DNA from 2 places in the Priestia sp. GS2 genome. Region 2 is predicted to be linked to the other one. Evidence: predicted binding sites of a transcription regulator. Region 2 holds the regulator's gene; the other holds the start of a gene.

Region 1 (15,137 bases), 770 kb from region 2:
TCCAATTGCCGTCCCTATACCAAATAAAGCCACTCCAACCGTGCTAATCGTTGTAAACGTACTTCCAGTAAAGCTGGATACCAAGATTGTAATTAAAAGTGCACTAATTAAAAAATACTGCGGTGAAATCCAATTGAATCCATACGATAAAATAGTTGGAATTGTTCCCCCTACCATCCAAGCGGCAATTAATACACCCACAAGCATAAGAATTAAAATGGGCTTAATCCCTACTTTAATTCCTTCTATAATGCCATGTTCAAAAGTTTTCCATTTCACACCCATAAGTGCCCCAATGATACAAAGCGTCACAATACTAATAAGTAATGGAACATGTGGTGCTAAGCCTAATAAAAATAATGATGCAAAAATAAGTCCTAATAAAACAACGACAATCCCGATCGACTGTCCAAATGTTATCTCTTTTTTCATTAACTTGTTCCCCTCAATCTCTTTTTCACTTAAACGCTTTTATGCTTTTATGCACTAAACATAGTTGAAGTATATGGGTTATTCCTACTACTGTCAATCGCTTCTCGTCAAAAAAACAACCTCGTCAATAAATTCCACTCTCTTTTCTATGTTTTGCCCAATTCTAATCGGGTACATTACTTATACTTCTTATTTATAACTATTAAAGGAATAGGTGATTGAAACACAAGATGTAAGACTCTAGGAGATGAGCCAAGCAGCTTAAAATACCGCTGGAACATAATAATCAAGGAGGCAGGTGCGATTCCTGTGGGACTAGCGAGTACTCTGAGATCCTATGAAAAGGGAGCAATTCGAAGCGGAAATCACTCCTTATTATGTGCGTTCTACCTGAATCCTTATATAAAAGATAACAAGCAAAACACAAAATATTCTACTTGAAATAAGAAATAACTTCCAAAACAAAAGTATAAGCAAAACACTTGAAAGTCAAAAAAGGTCAAAGTATAATAAACTCACAAAGGTCAAATATAGTCAAAGTCAAATTGGCTACTTGATCAATGATTACATTCATTTAATTATTCTAAGGAGGTCTTTTAAATGATGTGTCAAAACTGTCAACAACGTGAAGCAACAATTTATTTAAACGTACAAGCTAACCAACAAAAATCACAATATCGTTTATGCCATACATGTTATCAATCATTAATGAAACAAAATAAGATGCCGTCTGGATTTGGAGGTGGTCATTTCATGAACATTGATGATTTATTCAATCAGTTAGCAAACGAACAAGCCATGAATCAATCAGTTCAGCAGCCTACTCCTCAACAAGGAGGAAACGGTGGTGGATTCTTAGACGAATTTGGTCGCAACCTAACACAAATTGCAAAAGCTGGTTTAATTGACCCTGTTATTGGACGTGACGAAGAAATTGAACGCGTCATTGAAATCTTAAACCGCCGTAACAAAAACAACCCTGTTTTAATTGGTGAGCCTGGTGTAGGTAAAACTGCTGTTGTCGAAGGCTTAGCATTAAAAATTGCAGAAGGCGATGTTCCTTCAAAACTCATGAATAAAGACGTATACTTACTAGACGTCGCTGCTCTTGTAGCAAACACGGGTATTCGTGGTCAGTTTGAAGAGCGCATGAAACAGCTAATCAGTGAACTACAGCAGCGCAAAAACGTCATTGTATTCATTGACGAAATTCACTTGCTTGTTGGAGCTGGTTCTGCTGAAGGTTCAATGGATGCAAGCAACATCTTAAAACCAGCATTGGCCAGAGGTGAACTTCAGGTTGTAGGTGCCACAACGCTGAAAGAATACCGCGCTATTGAAAAAGATGCGGCTCTTGAGCGTCGTTTCCAACCTGTAATGGTCCATGAACCATCTGTAGATGAAGCCGTCCAAATTTTAAAAGGCATTCAAAACAAATATGAAGCGTATCACAGCGTTAACTTTACTGAAGATGCCATTAAAGCTTGTGTAAATTTATCACATCGCTATATCCAAGACCGATTCTTACCTGATAAAGCCATTGATTTATTAGATGAAGCTGGCTCAAAAATGAACTTAAAAGCAGGTATTACAAACAAAGATGATATTGATAAGCGACTAAAAGAAATTGCTGTGGCAAAAGAAACAGCTTTAAAAGAAGAAAAATATGAAGCTGCTGCCAAACTTCGTGATGAAGAAGCAAAGCTTGAAAAACAGCTAAACCAAGAGCAAGAAAAAGCTGAAGTTACAGTTGAACATATTCAAGCAATCATTGAAAAGAAAACGGGTATTCCAGTTGGAAAACTCCAAGAAAATGAAGCTCATAAAATGAACAACCTGTCAGCAAACCTTTCTGACAAAGTCATTGGGCAAAGCGAAGCAGTAGAAAAAGTTGCAAAAGCAATTCGTCGCTCTCGTGCTGGGCTCAAAGCGAAACACCGTCCTATTGGATCTTTCTTATTTGTTGGTCCAACAGGGGTTGGTAAGACAGAGCTTACAAAAACTCTAGCAGAAGAAATGTTTGGAACAAAAGATGCGATGATTCGTCTTGATATGAGTGAGTATATGGAAAAGCACGCGGTGTCTAAACTGATTGGTGCACCTCCAGGTTATGTAGGTCATGACGAAGCCGGCCAATTAACTGAAAAAGTTCGTCGTAACCCTTACTCTATTATTTTACTTGATGAAATTGAAAAAGCGCATCCTGACGTTCAGCATATGTTCCTCCAAATCTTAGAGGACGGACGCTTAACTGATAGTCAAGGCCGTACCGTAAGCTTTAAAGATACGGTAATCATTATGACAAGTAACGCAGGTGTAGGAGAAAAGAAAATTACAGTGGGCTTTGAAGCAGAGAATGAAGCACTTAGACATGCTTCTGTTTTAGATTCCCTCTCTGCTTACTTTAAACCAGAATTCTTAAATCGTTTCGATGCGATTATTGAATTTAATCACCTTGAACAAGAACACTTAGTAAAAATTGTTGAGCTTATGCTTCATGAATTAGAAGAAACGCTTAAAGAACAAAACATTGCTCTACAGGTTACAGATAAAGCCAAAGAAGCGCTAGCATCTCTTGGCTACCACCCGGCATTTGGTGCTCGTCCACTGCGTCGCGCTATACAGGAGCACGTTGAGGACCAAATAACTGACCTTTTATTAACAGATGAAGAAATAAACGAAGTTTTCATTGATGCTAATGACCAGCAAAAAATCAGCGTTACTTCTAAACTAAAATAATGAAAAAGCGACTCCCCATTGGAGTCGCTTTCTTTCTATTTTATTGATTATCCTCTTGATCGTCTGTTGATTCTTCTGTTTCATCTTCCTCAGCTGGTTCCTCTGCCTCTTCTGTTGCACCTTGCTCTTCTGTACCTTCTTCTACAGCTTCTTCCTCAACCGGTGTTTCTGCTGGTTCTCCAGTTGTTTCTTCCGCATCTTCCGTTTGCTCTTGATCTGTTGTGTCTTCTCCCTCTTCTGCACTACATGCTGTCATAAGCGTAATTGCTGCAAATGCTCCAAATAATTTGACTAAGAAACTTTTACTCATCGTACCTGTCCCCTTTCAAATCAATTGAGCCACTATGTACGTGCTTCAACATGGCTCCTGAGATGATTATAGTTCAAAAAAAAGGAAAAAAGAGCGTTTTTACAGTCTTCTAACAAACTCTTTACACTATGCTCATTTCTTTATATTTCTCATTCATTTCCTTTACAAAGTAACAAAAGCGAGCCTGTTCAGCTCGCTTCCCTTACAATGATTGATCATCTATACTATTTAAATAGGCTTTAATATCACCAATAACCGACTTTACGCAGCCGTCTTCAAAAGGCGAAAGTAAATTGGCTTCTTTCACAAGCGAGGTAAACGACTTGCTTCCACCAAGCTTACATAAATGCAAATAGTCTCTCCATGCTTGTTCATGATTTTCATTGTCTTTTTTCCAAAATTGAAATGCACAAATTTGGGCCAGCGTGTAATCAATATAATAAAATGGATCGTTGTAAATATGAGATTGCTTTTGCCAGAATCCACCGTTTTCAAGGTATGTTTCGCCATCATAATTTTTAGAAGGCATGTATTTATGTTCTAACTTTCTCCACTCGTTTTTTCGCTCTTCTGGCGTAAGCGTTGGATTTTCATAAACAATATGTTGAAACTCGTCAACTGCTACACCGTAAGGTAAAAAAAGCAGCCCTGAGCTTAAATGCGTGAACTTATACTTTGGTGTGTCTTCTTTAAAGAAACCTTCCATCCATGGCCACGTAAAATACTCCATGCTCATAGAATGAATTTCTGCTGATTCATAAGTTGGCCAGTAATATTCCATTACTCCAATATTTCTGCTTTGATATACTTGAAAAGCATGCCCTGCTTCGTGAGTTAATACATCAATATCACCTGACGTGCCGTTAAAATTCGAAAAAATAAACGGCGCTTTATAACGTTCTAAAAACGTACAGTAGCCCCCACCTGCTTTACCTTTCTTGGCAACTAAATCCATAAGGTTATTATCCATCATAAAACCAAAGAACTCATCTGTTTCTGCTGAAAGCTCATTATACATCTCTTTACCTTTCTCAATAATCCAGTTTGCATCTCCTTTTGGGATTGCATTGCCTGTTTGAAACTCAAACGACTCATCGTAATAAAGTAATTCGTCAACACCAATGCGATTCGCTTGTCTCTTTCTAAGTTCTTCTGCTAATGGCACAATCTCTGTTAAGACTTGCTCTCGAAACGCTTGAACCATCTCTGCATTATAATCTGTACGAGTCATACGTGCATATCCAAGCTCTACAAAATTCTTATATCCCAGTTTCTTTGCCATTTTTGTTCGTACCTGAACTAGCTCATCGTAAATACGATCTAATTCACCTTCATGATCTTTAAAAAATTGAAAGCGTGAAGCAGCAGCATTTTTTCGTATTTCCCTGTTTGGTGACTGCATGAAAGGCTCCAGCTGGGCAAGAGTGCGCTCTTCGCCGTCAAACATAATTTTAGCGGAGGCTATAAGCTTCGTATACTGAGAAGAAAGCTTATTTTCTTTCTGTAAATCTTCAATAATAGATGGATGGAATGTCTTTAAATGGCTTTCAGCTAACGCAAATAACTGCGTTCCTAGTGCAACTTCTAACTCTTCACGAAAACTTGATGAAACAAGTGCTTCATAGTATTCATGCATAAGCTCTTCATACAGAGGACTAATTTCATCAAAATAATCCTGCTCTCTTTGATAAAACTCATTGTTTGTATCAATAGAGTGGCGAATATAACACAAGTTGCTCATCGTACTATAATCTGTTCGCAACTCGTTTAGTTCTTCGATAGCTTCGTACTGCTTTTCAATATTTTTAGCTTCTTTTAAAATAGTAATACTTTGTTTAAACTCTTTTTTCAGCTGATTTAAATCTGGTCTTTCGTATGTATATTGATCAAATGTCACTTCTTTTTCCCCTCTCTTTTTATAAGCTCATTTATGTACTTCGTGATGATTGCTTAATCTCCTCTAATCAATCATCAATGACTGTTTCCCCATACAAAAAAAGCATCAAATCGATGCTTTTTTTGCTTTATTCAGACGGTGTATACTCATCTGCATAGTGTCCAATTTTCTTTAATAGCGAAATGGCTACTTCTTGCTCTTCACTTGTGAGCACCGATAAAAGGCTATGAATACGCATTTCATGGTCAGGAAACATGCTTTCAATCATTTCTTTTCCTGATTCCGTAATTTGCGCATACGTTACGCGACGATCGTTTGGACAAGCTACACGCTCTAAAAAGCTCTTTTTCTCTAGCTTGTCAATAACATACGTGATGCTACCGCTTGCCAATAAGATTTTGCCACCAATTTGTTGAAGAGGCTGTTTTCCTTTATGATATAAAAGCTCTAATACAGCGAATTCAGTTGGGTTCATACCATGTTGTTGAATAAACTTATGAACATGCTCCATAACGGAACGATTCGCTCTTGATAGAACAATGAATAATTTTAAAGATTGATCTAATTCTTCTCGATTTACTGTTGAATCCATTTTTATCAGTTCCTTTTTTAATTTATCTCGATATCAAGATAATACTAAAATTTGGTTAAAAAGTCAACGAAGCAAGCTAAACAGTAGATTTCTGCTAATTGTTCTACTACAATAGATATAATTAGATTAAAAAGGTGAAGCTTATGAAACCATCTCATTTATTTTTTAATTCAGCAATTGGTTCACAAAAACCAGAAACCATTGTAAATCGTCAAAATCCTTGTCCATTCTGTGATGTGGACTCTCTAACCGGCATTATTGAAAGAGAAGATTCAATTATATGGTTAGAAAACAAGTATCCCGTTCTCCAAGATGCTTATCAAACTGTCATTATCGAAACAGATCAATGTCAATCAGAACTATCAGAATATCCAAAAGAGCATTTGTATAAACTGTTTTCATTTGTGACGACTCGCTGGCTACAGATGATCCAGAGCAAAAAATATGAGTCCGTTTTATTCTTTAAAAATCATGGGCCCATGTCAGGTGGTTCTCTTCGCCATCCGCATATGCAAATTATCGGGTTGAAAACATTTGATACAAGCTCAAATATTACAAATGCGCATTTTGAAGGCATTTCAATTCAACAAAACAAAGATATTGAGTTTAACTTATCTATAAAGCCACGCATGGGATTTTTTGAATTTAATATCGTAACATCGAATATTCAAAAACATAATAAAGAAGTAGCCGATTATGTTCAAGCTGCTACTCATTATTTGCTTAATCATTTCCACCGTAGCTGTACGAGCTACAACCTGTTCTTTTATCAGCTGGATGATGGGCGAAGCGCATGTAAAGTTATCCCTCGCTTTGCAACCTCTCCGCTGTTTGTTGGTTATGGAATTCCTCAAGTGTCAAACAAAATTGAAGAGATTGCAAAACAAGTGCATTCCCTTTACTTTTCGAAATAACTGCAATCAAAAAAGCTTGAAGCGATGGCCTTCAAGCTTTTTTCATATGAACATATAAGAGAAGTTCTACTTTCACGAAAAGATAAAGAAGATTATAATGAGTGTAGTAATTACGTGGAACGATAGAAGAAAAAGGAGATTGTTATGACAGATGTACTTATAGGCAGTATTCTTTCTGCACTATCCACAGGGCTTGGTGCTGTGCCGATTTTATTTATGAATCAGGCAGTAACGCATCGCTGGAAAGATGTGCTGCTGGCGTTTACAGCCGGCATTATGATGGCTGCTTCAACAATGAGCTTAATTCCTGAATCCCTTGCAAGCGGGAACTTTTATTCGTTAGCAATTGGGCTTTTACTGGGGGTCATGACGCTTACAATTTTAGAACAAAACATACCTCATATTGATTTAGAGCATTCTAAAACAGGGATTCAGTTTGACGAAAAAGCTTTATTGATTATTGCAGCAATCACGCTACATAACTTGCCGGAAGGACTATCAGTTGGTGTAAGCTATGCATCGGATACAGAAAACACTGGAAACCTGATTGCTTTAGCCATCGGATTACAAAATGCGCCGGAAGGGTTATTGGTTGCTCTGTTTTTAGTACAGCAAAATATCAGTAAGTTGAAAGCATTTTTAATTGCAACATTAACAGGATCTGTAGAAATTATTACGTCGCTACTTGGTTTTTATCTCACTAATTTTGTCGAGTCTCTTGTGTCGTACGGATTAGCATTCGCAGCTGGAGCAATGCTGTTTATCATTTACAAAGAGCTAATACCGGAAAGCCATGGAGATGGAAATGAACGATTTGCAACATATTCTTTCATCATCGGCCTGCTATTTATGGTTTTTCTTATTAACTTCTTTTAAGGTACTAGTAGATACAGGGCAGATTAGAGCACATCTTTGCTGCCCTTTTTTACGATTTTGAAAAAGATAAAAAGCGACCGATTGTTTCTGTAATGCTTGTCCGATCTTCTTCCTCACGCAACAGTTGTTTTTGGTAAAGCGTCAAAAGTTGATCTAACTCTTGGCTACAGGTAATGGTTTCTTCACTTGATAAACCTGTTTTTTCACCAATCTCCACCATTTTTTGTCTTTTCCTCACAATTTGTATAAATAACGCTTCTGATTTACTTTGCTTTTTTAAACCAAACACAAGATCCTCTCCTATTAAAAGAAAATTAGCCTATAACGCATTATTACAAATTCTACTAAATATGTAAATAGAGTCGCAATAATAGACATTTTTCTTATAAAGTTTTTTTTACACTAAAAAAGAAAGCGTTACCAATGTTGATTTTCCAAGCTTTTGTTTTTAGAAAAAAATTCCTCTTCGACAAAACATGCAGATATGACAGCGCATCTACAAATTTTGCAATGTCTCCTTTAAATGATAAACCGACGTGATAGATCCACGTCGGTTTGTCATTATGTGGCTTTTTGAGAAGCAATTTGAACCGCATCCCAAACGGTAGCAAAAGGTGGAGCATAGCTAAGATCCAGCAAGGTTAGCTGCTCAGTTGTTAATCCTGCTGTGATGGCTGTTGCAAACACATCAATTCGCTTAGCTGCTTCTGAATCACCCATAATTTGTGCTCCTAGTATAATATGTGTGTCTTTTTCGTAAACGAGTTTAATTAACATTTTTGTTGCATCTGGATAGTACGGTGTGTGATTATAAGCGTCTACCGTAACCGCTTTATATTCAAGGTTTTCTGCTTTTGCCTCTTTTTCAGTAATTCCAGTTTTAGCAACTTCTAAATCCATAACTTTTAAAATGCTTGTACCAATGACACCTGGGAACCGTTTATTTTCTCCTCCTAGGTTTGCGCCTAAAATTCGTCCTTGCTTATTAGCAATTGTACCAAGTGAAAAATGAACCGGTTTTTTCAACACAAGATGATAGCTGCTTGCACAATCACCCGCTGCATATAGGTGCGGAACGTTGGTTTCCATTTTGTCATTAATGAGAATTGCACCATTTTCTAGCATTCGAATGCCATTTCTCTCTAAGAAAGATGTATTTGGTTTCACTCCCACATTTACAATAACAAGGTCTACTTCATGCGTATTTTTATTGGTACGAACCGCCGTTATCTTTTCATGATCTGCAATTAACTCTTCCACTTCTTCATTCACATGAAAAGCAATATCCTTTTTTAGCTCGTCTTGTATTGGTGTAGCGATTTCTTTGTCAAACATGGACAGTATATGATCTCCACGCTCAATAACAGACACTTGCTTTCCTAATAAATGCATGGTTTCTACTAGTTCCATTCCAATATATCCACCGCCGATAATCACAACTTTTTGTACATTTTCCTCTTTTAAATAACGATGAATATTCGTACTGTCTTCTAACGTCTTTAATGAAAATATATTTTGAGCATCAACCATAAAGGGTGGCCTTACTGCTGAAGCTCCCGTTGCAATAATGAGCTCATCGTACGACACTTCTTGTGACTCATTTGTTTGATGATTATGTACAACAACATATTTCTTTATGTGATTCACTTCTTTTACTTCATGTTGAAGATGAACCGTGATGTCACGCTCTTTAAACTCATCAACTGTTCGAGCGATAAGACTTTCTTGCTTTTTCACAACACCTGATAAATAATACGGCATACCGCATGCACTATATGAAACATCCCGGCCTTTTTCAAATACAATAATTTCGGCTTCTTTGTCTAAGCGACGTAGCTGAGATGCTGCACTCATACCAGCCGCTACGCCTCCAATCACAACAATTCGCTTCATTTTATAGCCCCCTTTTTATTTGCATATTTCCCTTACTTTGCCCGATTTTAAACAAAAAAATTGCACGAAGATGACAAAGTCACCTCGTGCAATCTTGCGTAATTATTTCTTTGAACGGTAGTATGTAAGAGCTAAAGCAGCTGCAAGAACCGTCCCTTTAATAATGTCTTGTGTATAGTACGGAACATTTAACATCGTTAAACCATTTAAGAGGACGCCAATTAAAATAGACCCAAGCAGCGTGCCAATAATATTCGGTTTACCTGCCCCAAATACGGAGAAACCGATATATGCTGCAGCAACAGCATCCATTAGAAAAGGAGCCCCTGCATTCACTTCTCCCACCCCAATTCTTGCTGCTAAAACAACTCCCCCAATCCCTGCTAGTAAGCTCGATAACACATAAGCATACATACGGTAGCGATTGACTGGAATTCCTGAAAGCCTTGCTGCTTCCATATTTCCACCCGTTACATAAAAGAATCGTCCATATTTTGTATATGTAAAGAAAATATGGACAACGAGGACAGCTAGGAGCATAATAATCACTGGCACAGGAACTCCCAGAACATGCCCTTGTCCTAGTGCTAAAAAGGAAGGAATAAAGATTCCAGGTGCACGCTCCCCACCTTCTAAAGGCATATTCGTATAAATAGCCGATCCTTTCGTATAGGTTAACAAGATTCCCTGTACAATAAACATCATTGACAGCGTGGCTAAAATATCAGGAATTTTAACTTTCACCACAAAAAATGCATTCACAAGCCCCACAAGTAGGGAAGCTAAAATTGGAATTAACAATGCTACTAGCAACTCTTGCCGATGCAAGACAAGCATAGATGCTGATAGAATAGTTGCTAAACCAGCCGTCGAGCCAACCGATAAATCAAGGCCATTGACAGTCAATGAAATTGTCACACCTAATGCGATAAGCGTGACAATTGAAATTGAGCGTAAAATATCGCTGATGTTTCCTGGAGTTAAGAAATTGGGTGAAGCAATTGAAAAAAAGATGGTGACTAGTAAAATAGCTACTACTGTACCGTATTTTGTGACAAACTCCATCCACTGTCCTGTTTGTTTTTTTGTTTTTACTTGTTCATTCACTAACTCTGCACTCATACCGTTCCTCCAGACGCGTAATAAAATAATTGTTCATACGTTGCTTCGGCTTTCGATAGTTCTTTTACAATTGTCCCGTTATACATAACGTAGATTCGATCAGCTATGTTGAGTAATTCATCAAATTCACAAGTTGCGTATAAAATGCCTTTTTGTTGTTTGGTTAATTCATTCATTATGGAGAAAATTTCTTGTTTGGATCCGATATCAATGCCTTTTGTGGGCTCATCAAATATATACACGTCAGTCTCTTTTAAAAGCCATTTACCAATGGCTACTTTTTGCTGATTACCACCGCTTAGCGTTTTTACTTCTTGCATAACAGACGCGGCTTTAACTCCAATATTCGTGGCTACAGTCTGAGTGGCTTCTCTTTGTTTTCGCTTTTGTACAAACGTCCACTTCGTAAAATTTTTTAAGCTAGGAAGTGACAAGTTAAGCATAATGGGTTCATTTACTAAAATACCTTCTTTTCGTCTTTCTTCTGGTATGAGAGAAAGCTTATTTTTAATATAGTAGCGCGGAGAGCGATTTACTAAAAGTGGATGGTTGCGCATTGATAAATGTCCGGTTGTTTTGTTTTCCAGACCAAATAAGCTGCGACATAATTCTGTTTTCCCTGCACCGACAAGCCCTGCAATACCAACAACTTCTCCTTCTTTAACATGAAACGAAATACCTTGTAGTACACTTGGTAGAGACAATTGTTCTACACGAAGCAGTTCATCTCCAACTGCTACTTCTTCACGTACCGACTCTTGTGCTATTTGTTTTCCTAGCATAAATGTAATCATTTCTTGAATTGTTGATTGTCCAATTGCTTTTGTCACAATATGCTTTCCATCTTTTAGCACGGTGTACTTGTCGCACAAATCACTAACTTCTTGAAGACGATGGGAAATATAAATAATGCCCACCCCTTTTTGCTTTAAGTTATCCACAACTTCAAACAAGCGCTTTGTTTCATGTTGACTTAGCGGTGCTGTTGGTTCATCCAAGATAATATATTCTGCATCTTGTAAGATGGCACGAGCAAGTAATACTTGCTGCTTTTCTGCTAGCGTTAATTCCGATACATTTTTTTTAACGTTTAACGTTGAACCCAGCGTAGCAAGAGCACTTTTCGCTTCAGTCGCATGCTGCTTCCACTTAACGATTGCAGGGCTATCTTTACTTGTTTGACGGTCCAGCGCAATATTCTCCGCCACCGTTAGGGAGGGGACAAGTGCGACATCGACTTCTTGATGAACAATGGCAATCCCTAAATTTTTCGCATCTTTCGGAGAACGAAGCGTAACAGATTGACCATTTTTGTAAATGTTCCCACTATATTCGGAGTATGCTCCAGATAATATTTTCATTAACGTACTTTTCCCTGCACCGTTTGCTCCTAATAAAGCATGGATTTCGCCTTTTTTCACGGTAAAACCTACATCTTGAAGCGCTTGAAATGATTCAAATGACTTTGCGATATGCTTCATTTCTAATTGTTCAATCGTCATCTGTCTTCTCCTCTACTCTTTTTGATTCCAAGCTTCTACAAATTCACCCACTTGGTCCATGTTAATAGGCGCATCAGGTAAATCATCCTGAGTAATAAGCGTTGGGTTAAACGAGTAATACCTCGGTACGTCTTGGCCAGAAATTCTTTGCAGCACAAACTCCACTTGCTTTGTACCAATGGCTGCTGGATTTACCGCTGCTGATGCTTTCCATGGGCTATTTTCCTCTTGCATCATTTGTAAGTCTTCATCCGATAAATCAACGCCATAAACTTTAATTTCATCTCGGCCTGCTTCTTTAATTGCACGAGTAGCTCCTTTGGCGAATTCGTCCCATGGTGCCCACACGGCTGTAATATCACCTTTATTTGGATACTTTTTCAAGATTGCCGCCATTTTTGTTTGCGTATCTAGCGATGTATTTGATGTAGCGTTTCCAAATCGCGCAACTTCTTTTACGTCGGGATAGCGTTCTAGCATAGCTTCATAAATGGTATTTCGCTTTTCCATTGGTGCAAAACCACCAACGAAAATGTACACAATCTTTCCTTCGCCATTAATATCCTGCATCATTTGCTTTAAGCCTTGAAGTGCCAACATGTAGTCATCTTGGTCGATGGTTGTCACACCATCGACATCTAGCTCAACATCAAATGCAACAACAGGAATTCCTTTTGCAACCGCACGCTTTACACCAGGTTCTAGCGTTTCAGAGCGCCCGTGCTTAATAATAATCCCGTCCACATTTTGATTGATTGCTGTATCTAAATAAGCTGCCATCTTTGACTGATCATTGTTGGCATCTGAAACCGTAAGCTGAATACCTTGTTCTTTAGCAGCTGCTGTCGCACCGCTAATATACTGAGCTGCGTGTGTGCCCGTTGTAAACTCCGCAATAAGCGCGACTTTTGTATCTTTACTCACATTTTTAGCTGTAAAATTTGCCTCTGTGCTTTTTTGTTCTTTGACTTGTGGCTTACTTGTCGCGTTTATATCAGGCTGTTCGTTCGTACATCCAACCATGATGAACAGAACAAATAGTAAGAAAATAAATGGACTATACCATTTCTTTGCACGTTTCATCTTCTTCCTCCATCCCTTACTAATCTCATAAAAATAGTAAGAATTATTCCTAGCGCAATGAAGAGCCAGCGCTCACTTAAAGCTTTTTATTGCTTAAGAAAATGCCGCTTCATCAAGAAGAGAAGCGGCATCTTTTGCGTTACCTACGCACACATCCTGCTATTTTTCCTTGTCTACAACTTCAATTTATTCGTAGATTGGCACCCAGCCTTCTGTTGTAACAAAAATACGAACTGCTACTACTTTGCGATCTTCCATTAATGTAAAGTAATGGCGCACGTTCTCCGGAACAGAAATTAAGTCCCCTGGCTCTAATTCAACATCAAAGAATGAACCGTCTTTTCCTTGGATAACGAAAATGCCATGTCCACTAACAATAAAACGAACTTCATCGTCTGTGTGATGGTGTTCACGCTGGAAGTTCTTTAATAGCTCTTCTAAGTTAGGCGTGGTATCCGACAGCGAAATCACATCTTGTGCTTGATAGCCTCGTCTTGAAGAAATATCCTTAATCTCTGCATCAAACGAAGCTAAGATTTCTTCTTTTTCTTCGTCTGTTAAACTAAATTTTTCACGTAAGTTTTCAGGTAGCTTTGTAATATCCCAATTTTCATAAATGACTTCATTGCTAGCTAAAAAGCTTGCTACCTCTTCTTGATTTTCAATACGTGCGTCTGTTTCATGTAAACGAATGTTTGCCATATGTAACTCCCCCTTAAGTAAGTGTTGGTTGGTTATATTTCTTTAGTGAAAGAATTTTCACGTGATAACTAAATAAAAACTCGTATGCTTCTAGCGCTTTTTTCGCTTCAAATGCATTTTTTCCCCATACGGTAATACCGTGGTTGCGAATTAAAACAGCTCCTTGATCAGCCGTTACATATTCAGCAAAGACTTCAGCTAACGTCGGAATGTCTGCATAATTCGGAATAATCGGAACAGTAATCTCTGCATCTTCTTCCCAAATACCAAGTGCTTTAATAATTTCCTGTCCCTTGAACGTTACTTTCCCTTCGTCACCATATAGTTCAGAAATAACGTTGTTATCAATTGTGTGTACATGCAGGCTACATCCAGCGTTTGTATGGTTATAAACTTTAACATGTAAAAGCGTCTCAGCGGAAGGTTTTAGATGCGTTTCTTCCGCTGCGTTTCCACGGCTGTCTACAAGTAAAAAGTCTTCACTTGTACGCTTTCGCTTATCTTTTCCACTCGCTGATACGAAGAAAGTTGTTGGCTCGTCACTGACCTTAATTGATAAGTTCCCACTCGTTCCAAAAAACCAATCTCGTTCTGCAAGTTCCTCTTTTACATCTCCAATTTCTTGCAAGCGCTGCTGTGCTAAAATACTCATACTTCCACCTCCGATAATTCGTTAATATGCTCAATGACATCGTGAAATGTTTCAAACGGACGATGCGGTAAATTTAACTCTTTGCATTTATGAAGTAGAAAATCACGTGCCAATACACAATCAGCCATTTTTGCTGCCTGTAAATCTGTAATGGAATCTCCAATTACAATGATAAAATCTTCGTCTGTTGCCAAGCTTCGTATAATTGACGGCTTGCAGCAGCCACAGCCATTTTGGCAATGTTCATCACATGTATGAGGCCACGTAATTTGAATTGTTTGCCCTGAAAAATCTGAGCCGTTGCAGTAAAGCTTTTCTTGTTCTACTTTCCCTTCTAACATTGGCTCAACAAAAAAATCAATTCCTCCACTGACAATATAAAGCGGAATCTGCTTCTCTTTTGTATAACGAACAAACTCTTCA
Region 2 (15,137 bases):
TGTACAAGCGGGAGCTGGTGTTGTTATTGACTCGAACCCTAAATATGAGTACAAAGAGTCTTTAAAAAAGGCTATGGCTTTGTGGAAAGCAAAAGAGCAGAGTGAAAAAGAGCTGAGTGGAGGATGAGAACAGATGATTTTAATGATTGATAACTACGATTCATTTACATTTAATTTAGTACAGTATTTAGGTGAGCTAGGTCATGAGTTAGTGGTCAAGCGTAATGATGAAATTACAATTGAGGAGATTGAAAATCTTAACCCTGACTTTTTAATGATTTCTCCAGGACCATGTAGTCCCAACGAAGCGGGTATTAGCTTGGAAGCAATTAAATATTTTGCTGGTAAAATTCCGATTTTTGGGGTTTGTCTTGGACATCAGTCCATTGGTCAAGCGTTTGGTGGAAATGTTATTAGAGCTGATAAACTTATGCATGGTAAAACGTCCGAAATGCACCATGATGGAAAAACAATCTTTGAAGGGTTGGATAATCCTTTTACAGCTACTCGCTATCACTCTTTAATTGTAGAGACCGAATCGCTACCTGACTGCTTTGAGGTGTCAGCATGGACAGATGAAAATGAGATTATGGCTATTCGTCATAAAACTATGCCAATTGAGGGTGTCCAATTTCACCCTGAATCCATTATGACTTCATATGGTCGAGAAATGCTGGGGAATTTTATTAATACGTATCAAAAAAAGGGCGTGTAACCTTTGTACATTTATGTAAATGGAGAGATCTTAGAAAGAAGCAAAGCAACTATTTCTCCTTTTGACCATGGTTATATGTATGGCCTAGGTTTATTTGAAACGATGAGAATCTATAATGGTCATCCATTTTTATTAGATGATCATCTGAGTCGATTACAAAGCGGCTTATCGCTTTTAAATATTGAATGGACATATTCAAAGGAAGATGTACTTACAATTCTTAACGAGTTGCTGCAAAAGAATAATCTTCAAAATGCGTATGTTCGTCTAAACGTATCTGCAGGTGTAGGTGAAATTGGACTACAGGTAGAAGCATACACTCACCCATCGTTCATTGTTTATGTAAAGCCTATGCCTGATAAGAAAATCCCTCTTGTAAAAGAGGGGGTTATTCTTGAAACAAAAAGAAATACACCTGAAAGTAATGAACGTCTGAAATCCCATCATTATTTAAATAATATCTTAGCCAAAAGGGAAGTTGGAAACGATATGAATAAGGAAGGGATTTTCTTAACAAAGGAAGGGTTCTTAGCTGAAGGTATTGTTTCAAACCTTTTCTTTGTGAAAGGTAAAACCGTCTTTACTCCTGCTATTGAAACGGGAATATTAAATGGTATTACTCGCCAATTTATATGTAAGCTTTTGAGCGCCAAAGGGATTTTTGTTAAAGAAGGATTCTTTACATTATCAGAGCTTTTGGAGAGCGAAGAAATCTTTATGACAAATTCAATTCAAGAAATTTTTGCTATCCATAAAGTTGGGGAAAAAGAGTTTAAAACCGGTGAACAAACGCTAACCTATACATTACAGCGACAATATGAGAAGTATACTTCTTATTTATGGAGTAAAGAAGATGTACGAAAGGAAGTCTTAGATGACAAAAACGGTAGTAAATGGTCAATTTATTGATTGTGGTTCCCATAAGTTAGATTATTCTACAAAGACGTTAATCATGGGAATTTTAAACGTAACCCCAGACTCGTTTTCAGATGGTGGTTCATTTAATCATATCGATAAAGCAGTTGAGCATGCTAAACAAATGGTCATAGATGGTGCAGACCTTATTGATATTGGTGGTGAATCAACACGTCCAGGAAGCGACAAAGTAAGTATGGAAGAAGAATTAAAGCGTACGATTCCTGTTATTAAAGAGTTATCTCGGAACCTAGACGTTCCTATCTCTATTGATACGTATAAGTCTCAGGTAGCAAAGCAAGCGATTGAAGCAGGTGCACATATTATCAATGACGTATGGGGAGCTAAGGCAGATCCACAAATGGCAGAAGTAGCTGCTCATTATAATGTACCTATTATCCTCATGCATAATAGAGACAATAAAAATTACCAAAACCTCATTCCAGATATGATTGGGGATTTGTATGAAAGCATAAAAATCGTTAAAAATGCTGGTGTAAAAGATGAGAACATTATCTTAGACCCAGGGGTTGGATTTGCTAAGACGGTAGAGCAAAATATTGAAGTTATTCAAAATATGGATAAGTTTACAGCACTAGGTTACCCTGTTTTGTTGGCTACATCTCGAAAGTCAACAATTGGACATGTTCTTAATCTACCTCCAAAAGAACGTGTGGAAGGAACTGCTGCCACTATTGGAATGGGTATTTCCAAAGGTATTCATATGACAAGAGTACATGATGTGAAAGAGATCGCTCGCTTCACAAAGATGATGGATGCTCTAGTTGGTAAAGGGGTAATCGAGCATGGATAAAATTCATGTAAACAATATGCGCTTTTATGGTTATCACGGCGTTTTTTCTGAAGAAAATAAGTTAGGTCAACGTTTTAATGTAGACTTAACTGTAGAATTAGATTTGAAAAAAGCTGGTCAAGAGGATGATTTAGAGGCAACTGTAAGCTACGCAGAGCTTTACGAAGTATGTAAAAATATTGTAGAGAAAGAAACGTTTAAGCTAGTTGAAACGATTGCTGAGACTATTGCGACAACAGTTTTATCCTCTTACCACCTGATTCAAAGTTGTACCGTAAAAGTATATAAGCCCGACCCTCCGATTCAAGGTCATTATGATTCGGTTGCCGTCGAAATTACAAGGAGCCGCTAATGAACAATAGAGCTTTTATAGCCCTAGGGTCTAATATTAAAAGCCGCAGTAACTATTTAAAGCAAGCTGTCCAATCACTAAACAGTCATGAAGGTATTTTATTAGAAAATCTTTCTTCAGTATACGAGACAGATCCGGTTGGCTACACTAACCAAAGTGCTTTCTTAAATATGGTAGCCGAAATTAAAACAGAACTTCCTCCCTTAGGGTTACTAGATGTTTTGCAGGAGATTGAGCTACAGCAAAATCGAAAAAGAGAGGTTGTATGGGGGCCACGAACGTTAGACTTGGATGTTCTTCTCTACAATGAAGAGGTTATACATAGTTCTAGGCTTATCGTTCCTCATCCTCGAATGACAGAAAGAGCATTTGTAATGGTCCCTCTATCAGAAATTGCTAGTGACTTTATTATTCCTGCTGAAGATATACCTACATTATACTTAGCGGAACGATTAGCTGCAGAACAAGGGATTAAATTAATTGGTGACTTACATGACGTGACGATTCCATAAGAACGTTTTTTGTTTTTAAGAGCGAGGAGGTTTACTTGCTTTTCTTAGTTCGTTACAATAAGAAATTGATAACCAAACATTATTTAGAATTCGTTAAGGCCGAAAGTGCGTAAGGGAAAGAAGTAATATAACTACGCGTTAAGGCAGTTGTGTTACTATATTAAGTTGTTTTAGCTTGAGACAAGAAAACACTGTAAGTCTAAAGCGATTTGACATAGAGAAACGACTGAATTTATAATAATTTTAAAGAAACGTAGGAATTGCCAGTGGAAAAGCTGGCCTTTTTTCTGTTTTAGAAAATTTATTAATACGATGGAGATGAGCACATAATGAATCATGAAGAATTAAATGATCAACTTCTCGTTCGTCGTGAAAAAATGAACAACCTTCGAGAACAAGGTATGGATCCATTTGGGAAACGCTTCGAACGTACACATACATCACAAGAGATCGTTAACGCATACGAAGAACTAACGAAAGAAGCTTTAGAGGAAAATGAAGTTTCAGTTTTATTAGCAGGACGTATTATGACAAAGCGCGGAAAAGGAAAAGCAGGCTTTGCTCATGTTCAAGATTTAACAGGTCAAATTCAGCTTTATGTTCGTAAAGATGCAGTAGGGGACGAACAATACGAAATCTTTAAAACAGTTGATATTGGTGATCATGTCGGCGTACAAGGTGTATTGTTTAAAACAAAAGTGGGTGAATTATCAATCAAGGTAAAAGAATTCACTTTATTATCAAAAGCTTTACGTCCTTTACCAGATAAATATCACGGTTTAAAAGATATTGAACAACGCTATCGTCAGCGTTACTTAGATTTAATTACAAATCCAGAAAGTAAACAAACATTTATCTTAAGAAGCCGTATTATCCAATCAATGCGTCGCTACTTAGATAATAATGGCTACTTAGAAGTTGAGACACCAATGATGCATTCGATTGCTGGTGGTGCATCAGCTCGTCCATTCGTTACTCATCACAATGCTCTAGATATGGAACTTTATATGCGTATCGCTATTGAGCTACACCTAAAACGATTAATTGTTGGTGGCTTAGAAAAAGTGTACGAAATTGGCCGTGTCTTCCGTAACGAAGGTGTATCAACTCGCCATAACCCAGAATTTACAATGATTGAACTGTATGAAGCGTATGCTGATTACAAGGATATTATGGCATTAACTGAAAACCTAATTGCACATATTGCGAACGAAGTATTAGGAACGACTAAAATCCAATATGGGGAGCATGAAGTAGACTTAACTCCAGAATGGACAAGACTTCATATGGTAGATGCCATCAAGCAATATACAGGCGTTGATTTTTGGAAAGAAACATCTGTTGAAGAAGCACGTGCTCTTGCAAAAGAACATAATGTTGAAATTACAGAGCACATGTTATATGGGCACATTGTAAATGAATTCTTTGAACAAAAAGTAGAAGAACAATTAATTCAACCAACATTCATTTACGGACACCCTGTAGAAATTTCACCATTAGCGAAAAAGAATGAGGATGATCCTCGATTTACAGATCGCTTTGAGTTGTTTATTGTAGCAAGAGAACATGCCAATGCATTTACTGAGTTAAACGATCCAATTGATCAGCGTGAACGTTTTGAAGCGCAGTTAAAAGAAAAAGAACAAGGTAACGATGAAGCACATGAGATGGATGATGACTTCATTGAAGCGTTAGAATATGGCATGCCGCCAACTGGTGGTTTAGGAATCGGTATTGACCGTTTAGTTATGCTGTTAACAAACGCTCCGTCTATTCGTGATGTACTATTATTCCCACAAATGCGCCATCGTTAACAGAAAGAGACAACCAATTGGTTGTCTCTTTTATTTGTCATTAAATAGGTCTTTTGGATTCATTTTTCGAAAATTCAATTTTTTGTATTGTGCAAACGTTTTCAGTGTTTATATAATAGATTTGTTATTGACTATAAACAAAGGGGATGGGTGTTATGAAAATTAATCGATGGTTTGCTATTCTAATTGTCTTTGCGATGGTTGCATCAGTTTTTTCGAGCTTTCCTGTGCAAACGATTGCAAATACAACGAAAGTAGTTATTCATTATCAAGAAGCACCGAATAACGCAAAAAATTGGAACCTGTGGGTTTGGCCTGAAGGTGGAGAAGGGAAAGTTTACGACTTTACAGGAGAAGATGCGTTTGGAAAAGTTGCTGAGATTGAAATTCCTACAAATACTAAAAGGGTAGGGTTCATTGTTCGCACAGATACTTGGGAGAAAGATGGGGAAGACCGCTGGGTTGATATCCAAAATGGTGAAGGTGAAGTATGGATAAAAAGTGGAGATAATACGGTGTATAACGAACCACCCGATGGAGAATATCGTGATTTACCATCTTATGAAAACGTTAAAGTTACCATTCATTATGCACGTTATGATCAAAACTATGAAGGATGGGACTTATGGGTTTGGCCAGATGGAAAGGATGGTCAAGCTGTTCAATTTAAAGGAGAAGATAAATTTGGAAAAGTCGCTACGGTCGAATTAAATGATCCAAAGGGTATTCAAAAGGTAGGGTTTGTTGCTCGACAAAGCATAGATGGAAATGAGTGGGGTAATAAAGAGTTAGATAATCGCTATATCACGAAATTTAAAGAAGATGGATCAGCTGAAATTTGGATTGCTCAAGGAATCGAGCGTGTATTTTATGATCCAAGCCAAATAGATTTAAATCCAAAGATTATTGGAGCGAGCATTGACAAAATGAATGAAATCACGCTTCAAACAAATGTTCCATTCCCTATAACAGAGGCAGATAACTCTGGTATTACAGTAGAAGGAGCAGAAATTAAAGAAGTGATACCATTTAATAAGGGTGAAAAAACAACGAACAAAGTCCGCATTGTGACAAAAAATAATTTAGATTTAACAAAGGTATATAAAATCTCAAAGTCCTTGTTTGGAAGTGCGACAGTTGAAATTGGGGCAGCAGTGCGCTCAAAAGAATTCGATGATATGTTTTATTACGATGGAAATGACCTAGGAAATACGTATAAAAAAGAAAAAACATCTTTCCGCTTATGGGCTCCTACTGCTACTGAAGCGAAACTAGTTACATATCAAAAGTGGGACTCAACTAACGGAACTGAAATTCCAATGAAAAAAGCAGAGAGAGGTACATGGACTGCACAGTTAGAAGGGAATCAAGATAAATTAATCTACACGTATAAAGTTAAAATTGGAGATAAATGGAATGAAGCTGTTGACCCTTATGCACGTGCTGTAACTGTAAATGGAGATAAAGGTGTAGTAGTAGATTTAAAAACTACAAATCCAGAGAAGTGGCCAGCGAAAAAACCTTTTCTAAAAAATCGTGAAGATGCGATTATCTATGAGCTTCACGTACGAGATTTATCAATTGATGAAAATAGTGGAATTAAAAACAAAGGTAAGTTTTTAGGTGTTACTGAGGAAGGAACAAGAGGTCCTGGTGGAGTGAAAACAGGGTTAGATCATATTAAAGACTTAGGTGTAACGCACGTGCAGTTTATTCCTATTTATGATTACCGTACAGTCGATGAAACCCAGTTAGACGTGGCTCAGTATAACTGGGGCTATGATCCAAAGAACTATAATGCGCCTGAAGGCTCTTATTCAACAAACCCATATGAACCTAAAGTGAGAATTAAAGAAATGAAGCAGATGGTACAATCACTGCACAAAAATAATTTACGTGTAATTATGGATGTTGTTTATAACCATATGTATGCTGTAAATGAGTCAAACTTTAATGAGTTAGTACCAGGTTACTACTTCCGATATAATGAAGATGGAACGTTAGCTAATGGAACAGGAGTTGGAAATGATACAGCCTCAGAGCGTAAAATGATGAGGAAGTTTATTGTAGACTCGGTAACATATTGGGCAACAGAATATAATTTAGATGGTTTTCGTTTTGATTTAATGGGAATTCATGATGTAGAAACCATGAAAGAGGTTCGAGAAGCTTTAAATAAAGTTGATCCAAGCATTATTGTTTTAGGAGAAGGTTGGGACTTAAACACGCCTTTATCTGCTGATCAAAAAGCAAACCAGAAGAATGCAAAGAAAATGCCAGGTGTAGCGCATTTTAATGATGTTATTCGCGATGGTTTAAAGGGTAGCGTATTTTATGATGAAGATAATGGTTTTGTAAATGGCAGACAAGGTATGGAAGACACAATGAAAAAGAGTATAGCAGGTGGACTTCAATATGATTCATCAACAGCTACTTATCAAGATCCGGAACAAGTAGTAACGTATGTAGAAGCTCATGATAATCATACGTTATGGGATAAGTTACTATTAACAAACCCTACTGCTACTGAATCTGAGCGTAAGCAAATGCATAAACTTGCTTCATCTATGGTATTAACTTCACAAGGCATGTCTTTCATACACGCTGGTCAAGAGTTTATGAGAACTAAAGGTGGAGATCATAATAGCTATAAATCACCAGACTCTGTAAATCAACTAGATTGGAAGAGACGTTTAGCGTTTAATCAAGAAGTTGAGTATATGAAAGGCTTGATTGAAATTCGTAAAAAGTATCCAGCATTTCGTTCAACAACTGCCTCTGAGATTAGTCAGAATCTATCATTTTTAAATGCACCTAAAAATGTAGTAGCATATACGTTGAAGGATAAAAACAAAAAGCAACTAACTATCATACACAACGCTAATTCGAAAGAGATAAAGATCAACTTGTCTACCAAAGGTAATCTATCGCTGCTTGCTGATGGGAAAAAAGCGAGTACAAAGCCTATAAAGAAAGTAAAAAGTGACAATGTAACTGTACCAGCTTTTAGTACCTTTATTTTAGAAGGGAATGCGTCTGGGAAGTAAATTTTATTATTAATTAGAAAAAGATAGCTAAAAAGCTGTCTTTTTCCTTTTTATCCAATCGATATAACGAATAGAAGATATTAGAAAATTTAAACTTATTATTTTGGTATTGCTATATGATAATATGTCTGTTATATTTATAAATGTCCTTGAGAGACACAAACGAATCTCAAAGGAAATAAAAAAACTATTGACATCGAGTTGTAAACTTGATAAGATAGAAAAGTCGCTTAAGAGCGGCGGTTGAACTTTGAAAACTGAACAAAGCGACAAACGTCAACGTTAATTTTTTTAAACTTTTATGAGCAAGTCAAACATTTCTTCGGAGAGTTTGATCCTGGCTCAGGATGAACGCTGGCGGCGTGCCTAATACATGCAAGTCGAGCGAACTGATTAGAAGCTTGCTTCTATGACGTTAGCGGCGGACGGGTGAGTAACACGTGGGCAACCTGCCTGTAAGACTGGGATAACTCCGGGAAACCGGAGCTAATACCGGATAACATTTTCTCTTGCATAAGAGAAAATTGAAAGATGGTTTCGGCTATCACTTACAGATGGGCCCGCGGTGCATTAGCTAGTTGGTGAGGTAACGGCTCACCAAGGCAACGATGCATAGCCGACCTGAGAGGGTGATCGGCCACACTGGGACTGAGACACGGCCCAGACTCCTACGGGAGGCAGCAGTAGGGAATCTTCCGCAATGGACGAAAGTCTGACGGAGCAACGCCGCGTGAGTGATGAAGGCTTTCGGGTCGTAAAACTCTGTTGTTAGGGAAGAACAAGTACAAGAGTAACTGCTTGTACCTTGACGGTACCTAACCAGAAAGCCACGGCTAACTACGTGCCAGCAGCCGCGGTAATACGTAGGTGGCAAGCGTTATCCGGAATTATTGGGCGTAAAGCGCGCGCAGGCGGTTTCTTAAGTCTGATGTGAAAGCCCACGGCTCAACCGTGGAGGGTCATTGGAAACTGGGGAACTTGAGTGCAGAAGAGAAAAGCGGAATTCCACGTGTAGCGGTGAAATGCGTAGAGATGTGGAGGAACACCAGTGGCGAAGGCGGCTTTTTGGTCTGTAACTGACGCTGAGGCGCGAAAGCGTGGGGAGCAAACAGGATTAGATACCCTGGTAGTCCACGCCGTAAACGATGAGTGCTAAGTGTTAGAGGGTTTCCGCCCTTTAGTGCTGCAGCTAACGCATTAAGCACTCCGCCTGGGGAGTACGGTCGCAAGACTGAAACTCAAAGGAATTGACGGGGGCCCGCACAAGCGGTGGAGCATGTGGTTTAATTCGAAGCAACGCGAAGAACCTTACCAGGTCTTGACATCCTCTGACAACTCTAGAGATAGAGCGTTCCCCTTCGGGGGACAGAGTGACAGGTGGTGCATGGTTGTCGTCAGCTCGTGTCGTGAGATGTTGGGTTAAGTCCCGCAACGAGCGCAACCCTTGATCTTAGTTGCCAGCATTAAGTTGGGCACTCTAAGGTGACTGCCGGTGACAAACCGGAGGAAGGTGGGGATGACGTCAAATCATCATGCCCCTTATGACCTGGGCTACACACGTGCTACAATGGATGGTACAAAGGGCTGCAAGACCGCGAGGTCAAGCCAATCCCATAAAACCATTCTCAGTTCGGATTGTAGGCTGCAACTCGCCTACATGAAGCTGGAATCGCTAGTAATCGCGGATCAGCATGCCGCGGTGAATACGTTCCCGGGCCTTGTACACACCGCCCGTCACACCACGAGAGTTTGTAACACCCGAAGTCGGTGGGGTAACCTTTATGGAGCCAGCCGCCTAAGGTGGGACAGATGATTGGGGTGAAGTCGTAACAAGGTAGCCGTATCGGAAGGTGCGGCTGGATCACCTCCTTTCTAAGGATTTTTACAAGACGTACGTTTTGAAGCTTTGTTCAGTTTTGAGAGTTCAATCTCTCATTAATAGAAAGTACATCACTTTCTTCTTATCTAATAAGAAGAATTTTGAGTGCGATTGTTCTTTGAAAACTAGATAACAGTAATAGCTGAGGAAAAGTGAAACTTTTCTTTAATCAAACCAATAAATAACGCAACGCAAGTTGCACCATTTATTCGCTAATGGTTAAGTTAGAAAGGGCGCACGGTGAATGCCTTGGCACTAGGAGCCGATGAAGGACGGGACTAACACCGATATGCTTCGGGGAGCTGTAAGTAAGCTTTGATCCGGAGATTTCCGAATGGGGAAACCCACTGTTCGTAATGGAGCAGTATCTTTATCTGAATACATAGGATATTGAAGGCAGACCCGGGGAACTGAAACATCTAAGTACCCGGAGGAAGAGAAAGCAAATGCGATTTCCTGAGTAGCGGCGAGCGAAACGGAATTAGCCCAAACCAAGAGGCTTGCCTCTTGGGGTTGTAGGACACTCTATACGGAGTTACAAAGGAACGAGGTAAATGAAGAGGTCTGGAAAGGCCCGTCAAAGAAGGTAACAACCCTGTAGTTGAAACTTCGTTCCCTCTTGAGTGGATCCTGAGTACGGCGGAACACGTGAAATTCCGTCGGAAGCTGGGAGGACCATCTCCCAAGGCTAAATACTCCCTAGTGACCGATAGTGAACCAGTACCGTGAGGGAAAGGTGAAAAGCACCCCGGAAGGGGAGTGAAAGAGATCCTGAAACCGTGTGCCTACAAGTAGTCAGAGCCCGTTAATGGGTGATGGCGTGCCTTTTGTAGAATGAACCGGCGAGTTACGATCCCATGCAAGGTTAAGTTGAAGAGACGGAGCCGTAGCGAAAGCGAGTCTGAATAGGGCGTTTAGTATGTGGTTGTAGACCCGAAACCAGGTGATCTACCCATGTCCAGGGTGAAGTTCAGGTAACACTGAATGGAGGCCCGAACCCACGCACGTTGAAAAGTGCGGGGATGAGGTGTGGGTAGCGGAGAAATTCCAATCGAACCTGGAGATAGCTGGTTCTCTCCGAAATAGCTTTAGGGCTAGCCTCACGTAGTGAGAGTCTTGGAGGTAGAGCACTGATTGGACTAGGGGCCCCCAACGGGTTACCGAATTCAGTCAAACTCCGAATGCCAAAGACTTATCCGTGGGAGTCAGACTGCGAGTGATAAGATCCGTAGTCAAAAGGGAAACAGCCCAGACCACCAGCTAAGGTCCCCAAGTATACGTTAAGTGGAAAAGGATGTGGAGTTGCTTAGACAACCAGGATGTTGGCTTAGAAGCAGCCACCATTTAAAGAGTGCGTAATAGCTCACTGGTCGAGTGACTCTGCGCCGAAAATGTACCGGGGCTAAACGTATCACCGAAGCTGTGGATTGACATCTTTGATGTCAGTGGTAGGAGAGCGTTCTAAGTGCTGCGAAGCTAGACCGTAAGGACTGGTGGAGCGCTTAGAAGTGAGAATGCCGGTATGAGTAGCGAAAGACAAGTGAGAATCTTGTCCACCGAATGCCTAAGGTTTCCTGAGGAAGGCTCGTCCGCTCAGGGTTAGTCGGGACCTAAGCCGAGGCTGAAAAGCGTAGGCGATGGCCAACAGGTTGATATTCCTGTACCACCTCCCCGCCGTTTGAGTAATGGGGGGACGCAGGAGGATAGGGTAAGCGCGCTGCTGGATATGCGCGTTCAAGCAGTTAGGCTGATGAGTAGGCAAATCCGCTCATCATAAGGCTGAGCTGTGATGACGAGGGAAATATAGTACCGAAGTTCCTGATTCCACACTGCCAAGAAAAGCCTCTAGCGAGGCGGGAGGTGCCCGTACCGCAAACCGACACAGGTAGGCGAGGAGAGAATCCTAAGGTGATCGAGAGAACTCTCGTTAAGGAACTCGGCAAAATGACCCCGTAACTTCGGGAGAAGGGGTGCTCTGGTAGGGTGTATAGCCCGAGAGAGCCGCAGTGAATAGGCCCAGGCGACTGTTTAGCAAAAACACAGGTCTCTGCGAAGCCGCAAGGCGAAGTATAGGGGCTGACGCCTGCCCGGTGCTGGAAGGTTAAGAGGAGGGGTTATCCTTTGGGAGAAGCTCTGAATCGAAGCCCCAGTAAACGGCGGCCGTAACTATAACGGTCCTAAGGTAGCGAAATTCCTTGTCGGGTAAGTTCCGACCCGCACGAAAGGCGTAACGATCTGGGCACTGTCTCAACGAGAGACTCGGTGAAATTATAGTACCTGTGAAGATGCAGGTTACCCGCGACAGGACGGAAAGACCCCGTGGAGCTTTACTGTAGCCTGATATTGAATTTTGGTACAGCTTGTACAGGATAGGTAGGAGCCTGAGAAGCCGGAGCGCTAGCTTCGGTGGAGGCGTCGGTGGGATACTACCCTGGTTGTATTGAAATTCTAACCCGCAGCCCTGATCGGGCTGGGAGACAGTGTCAGGTGGGCAGTTTGACTGGGGCGGTCGCCTCCTAAAGAGTAACGGAGGCGCCCAAAGGTTCCCTCAGAATGGTTGGAAATCATTCGTAGAGTGTAAAGGCACAAGGGAGCTTGACTGCGAGACCTACAAGTCGAGCAGGGACGAAAGTCGGGCTTAGTGATCCGGTGGTTCCGCATGGAAGGGCCATCGCTCAACGGATAAAAGCTACCCCGGGGATAACAGGCTTATCTCCCCCAAGAGTCCACATCGACGGGGAGGTTTGGCACCTCGATGTCGGCTCATCGCATCCTGGGGCTGTAGTCGGTCCCAAGGGTTGGGCTGTTCGCCCATTAAAGCGGTACGCGAGCTGGGTTCAGAACGTCGTGAGACAGTTCGGTCCCTATCCGTCGTGGGCGTAGGAAATTTGAGAGGAGCTGTCCTTAGTACGAGAGGACCGGGATGGACACACCGCTGGTGTACCAGTTGTCTTGCCAAAGGCATCGCTGGGTAGCTATGTGTGGACGGGATAAGTGCTGAAAGCATCTAAGCATGAAGCCCCCCTCAAGATGAGATTTCCCATAGCGCAAGCTAGTAAGATCCCTGAAAGATGATCAGGTTGATAGGTCAGAGGTGGAAGCACGGCGACGTGTGTAGCTGACTGATACTAATCGATCGAGGACTTAACCAAATTAGAAAAGCGAAGGCGACTGTTCAATTGTGAAAGGCGTTGGAGCTTCTGATAGGGAAACCGCTTTTTGGTTTCAATAACAGAAGTGAAACGACCGAACAATTAGGAGCCGTAGCTAGACAGTAAACTTAGTACTCAGCAAAATGTTATCTAGTTTTGAGAGAATAATCTCAATTCATGTCTGGTGGCGATAGCAGAGAGGTCACACCCGTTCCCATGCCGAACACGGAAGTTAAGTTCTCTAGCGCCGATGGTAGTTGGGACTTTGTCCCTGTGAGAGTAGGACGTTGCCAGGCACATTTAAAAGGATTAGCTTATAGCTAATCCTTTTTTTATTTCTCATTAATTTCAATAAATTACGTTTTGAACCCTATTTTAGTGGAAACCATAAAAGTAAGACAAAACTTATCAAACTACATAGTTGAAATTTCTTTCATTTCCTTTTATATTTAACTTAATAAGGTCAAATATAGTCAAAGTCAGAAGGAGGGTGCAATGTGCCAAATATCTCTGACATCATTGAACAGTATTTAAAAGAAGTGCTTGAATTAAGTGACAGAGAAATTGTGGAGATTAAACGTAGCGAAATCGCCGATAAGTTTCAATGTGTTCCGTCTCAAATCAACTACGTTATTAATACTCGCTTTACAATTGAAAGAGGTTATGTGGTTGAGAGTAAAAGAGGTGGAGGCGGCTTTATTAGAATTGCTAAAGTCCGAACTCATAATGCTTCTCATTTATTTCAACAAGTCATTGATCTTATCGAATCACAAATTTCACAGTCCTATGCTGAAAGCGTCATTTTCAGGTTAGTTGGAGAAAAGGTCATTACAGAGCGAGAAGCTAAGATAATGCTTAGCGTAATTCATCGATCCGTTATTGATCTTGAGCTACCATATCGTGATGAACTTCGAGCCAAGTTACTAAAAGCTATGTTAAATTCATTGAGGTATCGCTAATTGAATTGATTTTATGTAGACAGGGAGAGATGATTGCATGATTTGTCAGCAATGTGAGATTCGACCTGCAACACTTCACTTTACAAATGTAGTGAATGGGAATAAGACAGAAGTACACCTTTGCGAACAATGCGCTGCAGAGAGTGGAGATGTATTTTCTATATCATCTCAGCAAGGCTTTTCAATTAATAGTCTATTAGCAGGACTATTAAATTTTGAACCTTCTGCTACAGGTCCGAATACAATTAAAAAAGAACCACTACGTTGCCCTACATGCGGAATGACGTATCATCAATTTTCTAAGGTAGGTCGTTTTGGCTGTTCGAATTGTTATGAAACTTTTGAACAACCACTTGTTCCGTTTTTAAAGAGGTTACATGGGGGGAATTATTTACATCATGGTAAAATTCCAAAGAGAATTGGAAGTAATCTTCATTTAAAAAAGGAATTACAGGCTCTGAGATTGAATTTAAAGGAGTATATTGAAAAAGAGGAATTCGAAAAGGCTGCAGAGCTTCGAGATGAAATCCGCCTATTAGAGAAAAAAATTAATGAATCTACGGGAAAGGAGACATAGCCGAATGTCTGAACTATTCTTCACAAATCCCGTAAGCTCTTGGATGAAACAAGAAGCACCGGACTCTGATATTGTACTAAGCAGCAGAATTCGTCTAGCTAGAAACTTAACAAATTTTCTTTTTCCTACAATGTTAGCAAAAGAAAAAGCTGATGAAATTGTAAACGATTTTGATCAAGTATTTGAAGAAATAAGAAAAGCGGAAGATTTTGAGTTATCTTCTTTAAAAATGAGTGAATTAAAGTCACTAGAGAAACGAGTATTAGTAGAGAAGCATTTAATTAGCCCTCAATTAGCTGAATCTAATGTAGGAGCTTGTTATTTATCAAAGCAAGAAGATTTAAGTATTATGGTTAATGAAGAAGATCATTTACGCATACAATGTTTATTTCCAGGTCTTC

What was found. Region 2 encodes CtsR, which represses protease genes until heat stress. Its sites were predicted from a motif close to ATGGTCAATAAAGGTCAAACA; they were not measured.
Region 1: a site for CtsR is predicted at 918-938, ahead of V2145_RS13210 (ATP-dependent Clp protease ATP-binding subunit). Genes of this name have one in related genera too.

Annotation. Positions count from the first base shown of each region.
Region 1 is NZ_JAZGJX010000001.1:2,563,572-2,578,708, forward strand. It holds gene nhaC (Na+/H+ antiporter NhaC) at 1-432, opposite strand, end outside; gene V2145_RS13210 (ATP-dependent Clp protease ATP-binding subunit) at 1,033-3,171, shown strand; gene V2145_RS13215 (hypothetical protein) at 3,212-3,481, opposite strand; gene V2145_RS13220 (M3 family oligoendopeptidase) at 3,684-5,378, opposite strand; gene V2145_RS13225 (MarR family winged helix-turn-helix transcriptional regulator) at 5,506-5,970, opposite strand; gene V2145_RS13230 (DUF4931 domain-containing protein) at 6,114-6,884, shown strand; gene V2145_RS13235 (ZIP family metal transporter) at 7,029-7,760, shown strand; gene V2145_RS13240 (aspartyl-phosphate phosphatase Spo0E family protein) at 7,810-8,049, opposite strand; gene V2145_RS13245 (CoA-disulfide reductase) at 8,322-9,653, opposite strand; gene V2145_RS13250 (ABC transporter permease) at 9,756-10,775, opposite strand; gene V2145_RS13255 (sugar ABC transporter ATP-binding protein) at 10,772-12,277, opposite strand; gene V2145_RS13260 (sugar ABC transporter substrate-binding protein) at 12,290-13,360, opposite strand; gene V2145_RS13265 (1,2-dihydroxy-3-keto-5-methylthiopentene dioxygenase) at 13,547-14,062, opposite strand; gene V2145_RS13270 (methylthioribulose 1-phosphate dehydratase) at 14,076-14,714, opposite strand; gene V2145_RS13275 (2-hydroxy-3-keto-5-methylthiopentenyl-1-phosphate phosphatase) at 14,711-15,137, opposite strand, start outside.
Region 2 is NZ_JAZGJX010000001.1:3,334,213-3,349,349, reverse strand. It holds gene V2145_RS17065 (anthranilate synthase component I family protein) at 1-127, shown strand, start outside; gene pabA (aminodeoxychorismate/anthranilate synthase component II) at 134-715, shown strand; gene pabC (aminodeoxychorismate lyase) at 719-1,624, shown strand; gene folP (dihydropteroate synthase) at 1,590-2,444, shown strand; gene folB (dihydroneopterin aldolase) at 2,437-2,796, shown strand; gene folK (2-amino-4-hydroxy-6-hydroxymethyldihydropteridine diphosphokinase) at 2,796-3,308, shown strand; gene lysS (lysine--tRNA ligase) at 3,638-5,122, shown strand; gene pulA (type I pullulanase) at 5,278-8,169, shown strand; rRNA gene V2145_RS17025 (16S ribosomal RNA) at 8,489-10,041, shown strand; rRNA gene V2145_RS17020 (23S ribosomal RNA) at 10,266-13,200, shown strand; rRNA gene rrf (5S ribosomal RNA) at 13,381-13,496, shown strand; gene V2145_RS17010 (CtsR family transcriptional regulator) at 13,698-14,159, shown strand; gene V2145_RS17005 (UvrB/UvrC motif-containing protein) at 14,197-14,736, shown strand; gene V2145_RS17000 (protein arginine kinase) at 14,741-15,137, shown strand, end outside.